One region of the Providencia sp. PROV004 genome, then DNA from elsewhere that is predicted to be linked to it. Evidence: predicted binding sites of a transcription regulator. Region 1 holds the regulator's gene; the other holds the start of a gene.
The links. The regulator CRP, encoded in region 1, controls carbon source genes, mostly activating them, when cyclic AMP is high. The targets are predictions, from matches to a motif close to ATGTGANNNNNNTCACAT.

Region 2: FVA69_RS07820 (PTS mannitol transporter subunit IICBA) is a predicted target of CRP. The motif match lies at 1,876-1,893, and genes of this name have one in related genera.

The regions. Positions count from the first base shown of each region.
Region 1 covers NZ_CP042859.1:343,207-347,711, forward strand. Annotated here, with positions in the region: gene FVA69_RS01515 (hypothetical protein) at 1-771, opposite strand, end outside; gene FVA69_RS01520 (hypothetical protein) at 939-1,916, opposite strand; gene crp (cAMP-activated global transcriptional regulator CRP) at 2,056-2,688, opposite strand; gene FVA69_RS01530 (OsmC family protein) at 3,045-3,446, shown strand; gene FVA69_RS01535 (phosphoribulokinase) at 3,537-4,406, opposite strand.
Region 2 covers NZ_CP042859.1:1,796,481-1,800,985, forward strand. Annotated here, with positions in the region: gene FVA69_RS07810 (cyclase family protein) at 1-213, shown strand, start outside; gene FVA69_RS07815 (SLC13 family permease) at 266-1,501, opposite strand; gene FVA69_RS07820 (PTS mannitol transporter subunit IICBA) at 2,131-4,080, shown strand; gene FVA69_RS07825 (mannitol-1-phosphate 5-dehydrogenase) at 4,092-4,505, shown strand, end outside.

The DNA of each region.
Region 1 (4,505 bases):
TATTTGACTTTTTTTGGGGTTAATGGATTTTTTATTATAGTTATTTAACGTTATATTATGAATTTTGTTTTTAATATCATCTAATTCTTTAATTAATAAATTTTTAATGATTAATTGTAAATTAATTAATGATTTTAAATTTTCATTTTGGTCTTCCACCCCAAATGTATTTTCTATCTCTTTATATGATGACTCTAATATTTCATGTTTTTTTTCAAGATAATAAATCCCTCTTATTTTTGACTCGTTTTTTATCTCTAATTTTAATTTGTATATATCATTTTTTAATTGTTCTTTAGTTTCAATTAATTCTATATTTTTAATATGGTATGTGTAATGGTCTATTAGGTCATTCTGTTCTTTAATTATTTTATTGTTGACTAATTCTTCTACATAGGGCTTGTCTATTTTTAATGCGTTACTTATTTTTCTATTAATTTCATCTTTAGTGTTTTTTACTGTTGGGGATATTTCAAACGACTTTTTAAGTAGTTCATTTTCTAATGATATTATTTTATTTTGATTTAATTCGACTTTTAATCGTGAGTTATTCTCATTTTTTTTGGTTTCTATTTTTTTTAACTCTAAGTAAAACTTTGAATCCATATTTACTTTGTTTTTTTTGTTAAAACTAAATAAATGAATGAAATTATTCAATCTAGTATTACGTATTTTCTTAATTATTGGGAAATAATTTTCCGCTATTTCTAATGCTATGTTTTTTTTAAAGATGGGATTGCTTACATTTCTATTGATGGTGTCTATGTGCATGAGAGATCCTTAATTATCAATTAATGCTATTTTGGGTTGTTTTTAGGTTAGTTAATATAATAAATCGATGTTTATGATTATTTATTTACATGTGTGTGATATTTGTGTTTGGATTTGTTCTAGCCAATGCAAATATTTTAATTGATTGAATAATAAGTCGATTTTACTTATTTTATTATTGGTGACTTGTAAAGTGCTAGTAATTGAGAGTTAGTCTTCATTTGGGCGTCTATTTCAGCGATTATTTTTATATGGTTATTCATTTCTTGGGTAAATTGGTATTCTTTTTCTATTATTTTTAATAAATCAGAACTATTAACTAAAATTTTATTTTTTGCTAAGTTATCTTTGCTAAGGCTGGTTTTCTGTGTGGTAATTTTACTCGATAAATTATAATGTTCTTTTATTCGTTGTGCTCTTAGTAATGATGACTTTGTTTGCGGTATATTTCCCTTGAACTCAAAAGTGGTTTTTGGCAAAGAGGTGATTCTTTGATTAGGCCGATTTTCTTCACAAATTTTGTAATGTATATAAACTAATTTCTTATTAAATTTGCTTTCTGTTTTATATTTTATACCCACGGAAGGTAGTGTGATATGACGAATAGACTCTTGAATGATTTGTTTTTTTAAAGGAAGCATTGAACCATTTTTATTAGTTAGAGGTTTAGGTAATACAAATTTTTTTATAATCTCTTTTTTTTCTTGTAGACTTTTATTGTTAATGCCAGGGATTCTAATATCGCGATATAAAAAATCAGCATATTCAGCATTTTTTTTGGGGAGTTCTTTGTATTGGTCAAGAATAACTCTATTTTCTTTTATTAATGAGTCTGTACTTTGCTCAGAAAGAAAAGTAGATGAATATTTTCCGTATAGCTTAATTTTCAATTGATTGACTTTTTCGTAAAATTCACCAGTGCTTAAACACTTAATATTATTGGTTTCTTCTAAGTCGCTCTCATAGGCGGAATCAATACTCTCAGTGCTACAGGTACGAGTTGGTTTTAGCTGGTTATTCGTATCAAGTGGACTTTTTTTCAGTGAAGAGGTAATCGTAAAAATTTTTTTGATGAAATCATCGGAATTAATGATTTTTTTGAAAATCGTCGGATTACCCGATAAATAGCCTAATGTAATGGTCATAAATATTTCCCTAATTAATAAGATAATAATTATTATTCTATAAGGGGAAGTGATAAAGAGAATATAAAGAAGCGATTTTATTAGAATTTAATATGATAAATAAATAGCCCAGCCAAAGGTGGCCAGGCTGAAAGGTTAATTAACGAGTACCGTAAACAACAATGGTTTTACCATGTGCAGAGATCAGGTTTTGGTCTTCTAACATTTTTAGAATACGGCCGACTGTTTCACGGGAACAACCCACGATTTGGCCTATTTCCTGACGAGTAATTTTGATTTGCATACCGTCTGGGTGTGTCATTGCATCAGGTTGTTTAGCTAAGTTTAATAGCGTTTGAGCAATACGGCCTGTAACGTCTAAGAATGCGAGGTTACCGACTTTCTCAGATGTTGTTTGTAAGCGACTAGCCATTTGCGCAGAAAGGCGCATTAAAATATCAGGGTTTACCTGAATTAATTGACGGAATTTTTTGTAAGAAATTTCAGCAACTTCGCAGGCTATTTTGGCTCTAACCCACGCAGTACGTTCTTGCCCTTCTTCAAATAACCCAAGCTCACCAATGAAATCCCCCTGATTCAGGTAAGAGAGGATCATTTCTTTGCCTTCTTCATCTTTAATTAAAACAGCCACCGAACCTTTAACGATATAGTAAAGGGTTTCTGCTTTCTCACCCTGATGGATAAGAGTGCTCTTGGATGGATATTTATGAATATGGCAGTGTGACAAAAACCATTCAAGAGTAGGGTCTGTTTGTGGCTTGCCGAGAACCATTAGCGTTATCCTCTGTATGTTATTGCAGCCATTCAGAAAAACATACTAGAAAGGCTGGCTTTAAAGTCACTAGCTTAGCATATTAATTTGCCTTATATACCTTTAAATAATCTAACAGCTGATTGCTTCAGCGTTTTTGATTGCTTTGGGTAACGCAAATTGATATCAACACTATAATATGATCAATTAAACCGTTGAGTTTTGATCTTAATCCTATCAACTAAGTATTGTTTGTAGCATATCCAATAAAGAAAGTCTTCCCTGTATCGCTTCAGCCAAATAAAGTTGATATAACATTCATTGTATCTATGGAACAATGTAGCCTTTAAACCGATTTCATTTCAAGGGGAAATATAATGGAAGCAAGAGTTAAGTGGGTTGAAGGACTTTCTTTTCTAGGGGAGTCTGCGTCTGGGCACCAAGTGATGATGGACGGCAATGCAGGTGATAACGCCCCAAGCCCAATGGAAATGGTGCTAATGGCTGCGGGTGGTTGCAGCGCGATTGATGTCGTTTCGATTCTACAAAAGGGCCGCTATGATATTACGGATTGTGAGGTGAAATTAACCTCACAGCGTCGCGAAGAAGCCCCTCGTTATTTTGTGAAAATCCATTTACATTTTATTGTAACAGGGAATGAATTAACGGAAAAAGCGGTCGAACGAGCCGTTCAACTTTCTGCTGAAAAATATTGTTCAGTCGCATTGATGTTAGAGAAAACCGTTGAAGTCACACACAGCTTTGAAATAAAAAACTAAAAATAAATTTAATTTTTATTGGTATATTTGAATTAAAAGATGCTTACCTTAATTAATGATAAGCATCTTATTTATTAATCAAAAAATAATTTAATTGTTGTCCTTTTGATTAATTAGTTTTTCGACTATTGGCGCCATAATTAATTCCATGGCTAAACCTAGTTTTCCTCCGGGGACGACAATTGTATTCATTGCAGAAATGAAAGAGCCAGATATCATTGATAGCAAATAGGGGAAATCAATTTGCTCTAGCCCACGAAAGCGGATCACAATAAAGCTTTCATCTTGTGATGGAATAGCTTTAGCCGAAAATGGGTTAGAGGTGTCTACCGTTGGAACGCGTTGAAAATTGATGTGAGTGCGAGAAAATTGTGGCGTGATGTAATTAATATAGTCGCCCATAGAACGCACGACAGAGTCCATAACGGCTTCACGGGAGTGCCCTCGCTCTGTCGTATCACGGATTAATTTTTGGATCCATTCTAGGTTGACTATAGGGACAACACCGACAAGTAAATCAACATGTTGTGCGACATTATGTTCCGGTGTGACAACACCGCCATGTAGCCCCTCATAAAACAAAATATCCGTTTTATCTGGCAGCGGTTCCCAAGGGGTAAATGTCCCGGGCTGCAAGCCATAAGGTACCGCTTCATCATAAGTATGTAGATATTTACGGGATTGCCCACAACCCGTTTTTGCATAGTCAACTAAGGTTTGTTCAAGCAAAGCAAAATCATTCGCTTCGGGGCCAAAGTAACTGATGTGCCGGCCTTGTTCTCTGGCTTTACGGATAGCCATATCCATTTCAGGGCGTGTATAGCGGTGAAAACTATCCCCTTCTAATGTTGCAGGCTGGATATTTAATTGGTGAAAAACTTTACGAAATGCTTGGCTAGTTGACGTTGTGCCAGCACCGCTCGAACCGGTGATAGCAATAATTGGGTGCTTTTTGGACATCGTGGACTCCCTGTGCTGCGCTTATAAGCACTATTTTAATCAATAGTGCATGAAGCGGATTAACGGGTGTTAGGGTTGTGAGCCTTATTTGATGGTTTT
Region 2 (4,505 bases), 1.5 Mb from region 1:
CATGAAACATTTGATACTGATGCAGCAAAAGATTTTCGAAAAAATAATGCATTACTCGGTGAGTATTATGTATTAGAGCAAGATACATACCAAGTTGAATTACTCGCTAATTTAGACCAAGTGCCCACACGTGGTGCCGTGATTTTTAATATTGTCGCTAAACCAAATAATGCCAGTGGTTTTCCTGTGCGTTCTTTTGCAATACTTCCATAGGAAATATAATTATAACCAATCTGCTAATGTAATAGCAGATTGGTTAAAACGGCTATAAAGCAATTATAATCCATGCAGCGGCTAATAGCATACACAATAGCGCGACAACTCCTCCGGATTTAGAAAATTCACCGAAAGAGATTTTTACACCATATGCCGCTGATTGTTCAACGACAATAATTCCAGCAAGGCTACCGAAGACCAGTAAATTACTTGAAAAGCCTGAACCCAATACAAGAGCTGCGCCTAATGAATCGGCATTACCATCAGGTGTTAAGAATGGGACGAGTAACATAACTGAGGGATTATTTCCAACGATAGTGCTTAGAACACCGGTCACTAAAAATAGGGCTAATGGATTATTGAGATCCACACCGTAGCTTCGTAAATCCGTTAATAATTGCTGAGGAAGGCCTGTGGCGGCAAAAGCAGCGTTAACAACAAATAACCCCATGATGAGTAATAGAAGATTACCGTCGACGAGTTTAAGCATATCACTCGAGGCAATGGACCGGTTTAATAATAAAAAACCAGCAGCAGTCAATGCTATAAGTTCTTTAGGAATATCAGTCACAATAAAGGCAATGATGACTGCGAAAGTAATAACACCAGCTTTTGCTGTCTCCCATACATTTAATGTTTCTTGGGTTTTTTGTGGGGAAGCTGCTAGCGTATTTTCTTTAGCCAAATACCAACGATTACGATATAACCAAACGAGTACCAACCATGTTAATGGTAAAGAAAGTAGGGCTGGTATTGCTGATGCCTGTAATAAGCCTACAAACGAGATATCGAGCCCTTGGGCTGCGATCATATTTTGTGGGCTACCAATTAATGAGCCGGCCGCGCCATTATTCGCCGCGAAACAAAAACCAAGTAAAAATGGAATTGGGTTTAAACCGCGAGATAAACTAATTGATACTAATAATGGTGTCATGGCGACAACAACAACATCGTTAGTGAGAAATGCAGAAAGAAAGCCACCGACAAGAATTAAAACCGCGAGTAATGTAGGGGGAGAAACTTTTAGCATTGCCACTCGGTTTGCGGTCCAACTATAAAAACCAGACACAACAAAAGAAGCAGAAACGACCATAAGCCCAAATAACATACCAATCGTTCGGTAATCGATAGCATTCCACGCATGAGGCGGTGTAATACTGCCGATAGCCATCATAGCGAGGGCGCCAATAACAGCAGCTCCAGTTCTATCAACTTTGAAGCCTGGTAGCTTACCAAAGCCCATTGCAATATAAACTAAAAGAAAAACAATAACGGTTAACGTCATGATATTCACATTTTAATTAAGAAAATTAGAGGTAATTTATCGATGAACACTCAGCGAAGCAAGGCTAAATAATGTATTGATAATAACATGTTGCAGTTAGCTCTATTTAAGATTGTCGCTAAAAGATAACAATAATGTAATTAAGAATTAAGTTTACAAATAGCGATAACAAGCATTGACCATAAGAAACGATAATCTGATTTGTTGCAGCATAAAAAGAAAAACAAAGAAAATACATTTGGTAATTTTATTACAAAATTAAAAAAGTATTTGGTCAGTTGAGAATTTGATAGCAGCTCATAGGATTAAAAAAGAGAAACTGAAAATTAATTGTGACAAAAGTCACTATTTAAAGATAAATAACGTTTTTTAATTTGTGATTTAAGTCACAAAAAATGGTTTTTTAGTGCAAAAAAAGATCAATGTAATTTAGTGACACGAGCTTTTTGTGAGCTTCATCAATATAAATATAGGGTGGACAGGGGGGTAATGGTGACTTTGATCACATAAAGGCCCACGTGGTGCGAATCTGATAAAGCTCATGCTAGAGTGAAAGTGTTGAAAAAATCACGGACGTTATTTGGCGATAACGTTACTACTTTATCATTCTCGTACCACGGGGTTCTGTCATGGTAACATCAAATATCAAATTAAAGGTACAGAATTTTGGGCGTTTCCTCAGTAATATGGTTATGCCTAATATCGGTGCTTTTATCGCTTGGGGATTAATTACTGCGTTATTTATCCCAACTGGCTGGTGGCCTAATGAGACATTAGCTCAACTTGTAGGCCCTATGATCACCTATTTACTACCACTATTAATCGGTTATACCGGTGGCCGTTTAGTCGGTGGAGAGCGGGGTGGAATAGTTGGCGCAATAACAACAATGGGTGTAATTGTTGGGGCCGACATGCCAATGTTTATGGGGGCAATGATTGCTGGTCCATTAGGCGGATATGCAATAAAACGTTTTGATTTGTGGATAGAAGGCAAAATTAAAACGGGTTTTGAAATGTTAGTGAATAATTTTTCATCTGGCATTATCGGTATGTTATTAGCCATTTTGGCTTATTTAGCGATTGGGCCTCTTGTTGCAGGGCTATCCAAGATATTAGCAGCCGGTGTAAATGTGATGGTGGAGAATAATTTACTTCCACTCACGTCTATTTTTGTTGAACCTGCCAAAATCTTATTTCTTAATAATGCTATCAATCACGGTATTTTTTCACCACTAGGTATTCAGCAAGCATCAGAAACAGGTGCATCCATCTTTTTCTTAATTGAAGCCAACCCTGGACCCGGTTTAGGTGTTTTACTCGCGTATATGTTTTTTGGCAAAGGTAATGCTAAGCAGTCTGCGCCAGGAGCCGCAATTATTCACTTTTTTGGTGGCATCCATGAAATTTATTTTCCTTACGTCTTAATGAATCCTCGGTTAATTCTTGCTGTTATTCTGGGTGGAATGACAGGGGTATTTGTGATGAACCTTTTTCATGCTGGGTTAGTCTCTCCTGCATCCCCGGGCTCAATATTTGCAGTTCTACTGATGACGCCTAAATCATCACTTATCGGCGTTATTTTATCGGTCGCAAGTGCTACAGTTGTTTCTTTCATCGTTTCAGCTCTTTTATTAAAACGAACACGAATTGGTGATGATGATGAACTCGAGAGTGCGACGAAAAAAATGCGTAATATGAAAACGCAATCAAAGTCATCATCAGTAAATTCAATCAATAAAGATGCTTCTATCAATTTAGCTCAAGTGCACAACATTATTGTCGCTTGCGATGCAGGCATGGGCTCAAGTGCAATGGGAGCGGGGGTATTAGCCAAAAAAGTACGTGATGCTGGCTTGCTAGACATCACCGTCACTAATATGGCAATCAACGATTTACCAGAAAATGTTGATATTGTTATCACTCATAGGGATTTAACGCAAAGAGCGAAATCATTTGCGCCAAATGCAATCCATATTTCTTTAACAAACTTCTTAGATAGTCAAACGTATAATGATTTAGTCACGAATTTAATAGCTAAAAAAAATCCTAAGGCAGCTAATGATGGGCATTTAATTAAACAAACTATTGTTGCGGCTAATGATGAGTCATATGACATAACCGAACATGAAGAGGCTTTGTTTACTTTAAGTGCGAAGCACATTCATTTAAATCTGGCGGCAGAAAATAAAACCCAAGCTATCCGCTTTGTAGGGCAGAAGCTAGTTGAAGGCGGGTATGTTGAGCCTGAATATATAGAGGCTATGCTAGCTCGTGAAAAACTAACACCAACATATCTTGGAGAGTCTATTGCGGTACCTCACGGAACAATAGAAGCCAAAGACCGCGTATTAAAAACTGGCATTGTTATTTGCCAATATCCTAAAGGCGTACAATTTGGTGAAGAACCCGATGAAATTGCTCGCTTAGTGATTGGTATTGCAGCACAAAATAATGAGCACATTGAAGTTATTACACGAATTACTTCCGCTTTAGATGAAGATGGGGTCATTGAGCGTTTATGTGAAACCCAAGATGTTCAGGAAGTACTCGAAATTTTAGCGTCTCAAAGTGCAGCATAAGGAGAATAATAATGAAAGTCATTCATTTTGGTGCAGGAAATATAGGCCGCGGTTTTATTGGTAAATTATTAGCAGACGCAAATTCACAAGTCACTTTTACGGATGTCAATCAGCCATTAATTGACCAACTAGCACATCAACAATCTTATAATGTTCATGTTGTTGGTCAGGAAAATCGTATTGAGAAAGTCCAACACATTCACGCTGTTAATAGTAATGACCCTAAAACGATAGAGTTTATTGCAACGGCAGATATGCTTACAACAGCAGTCGGGCCTCAAGTGCTTGAAAAAATTTCCTCAACGATAGCTAAAGGCATTATTCATAGAAAATCGTTGGGAAATAACCAGCCACTCAATATTATTGCATGTGAAAATATGGTGAGAGGAACTAGCCAATTAAAGCAACATGTATTGGCTCAATTG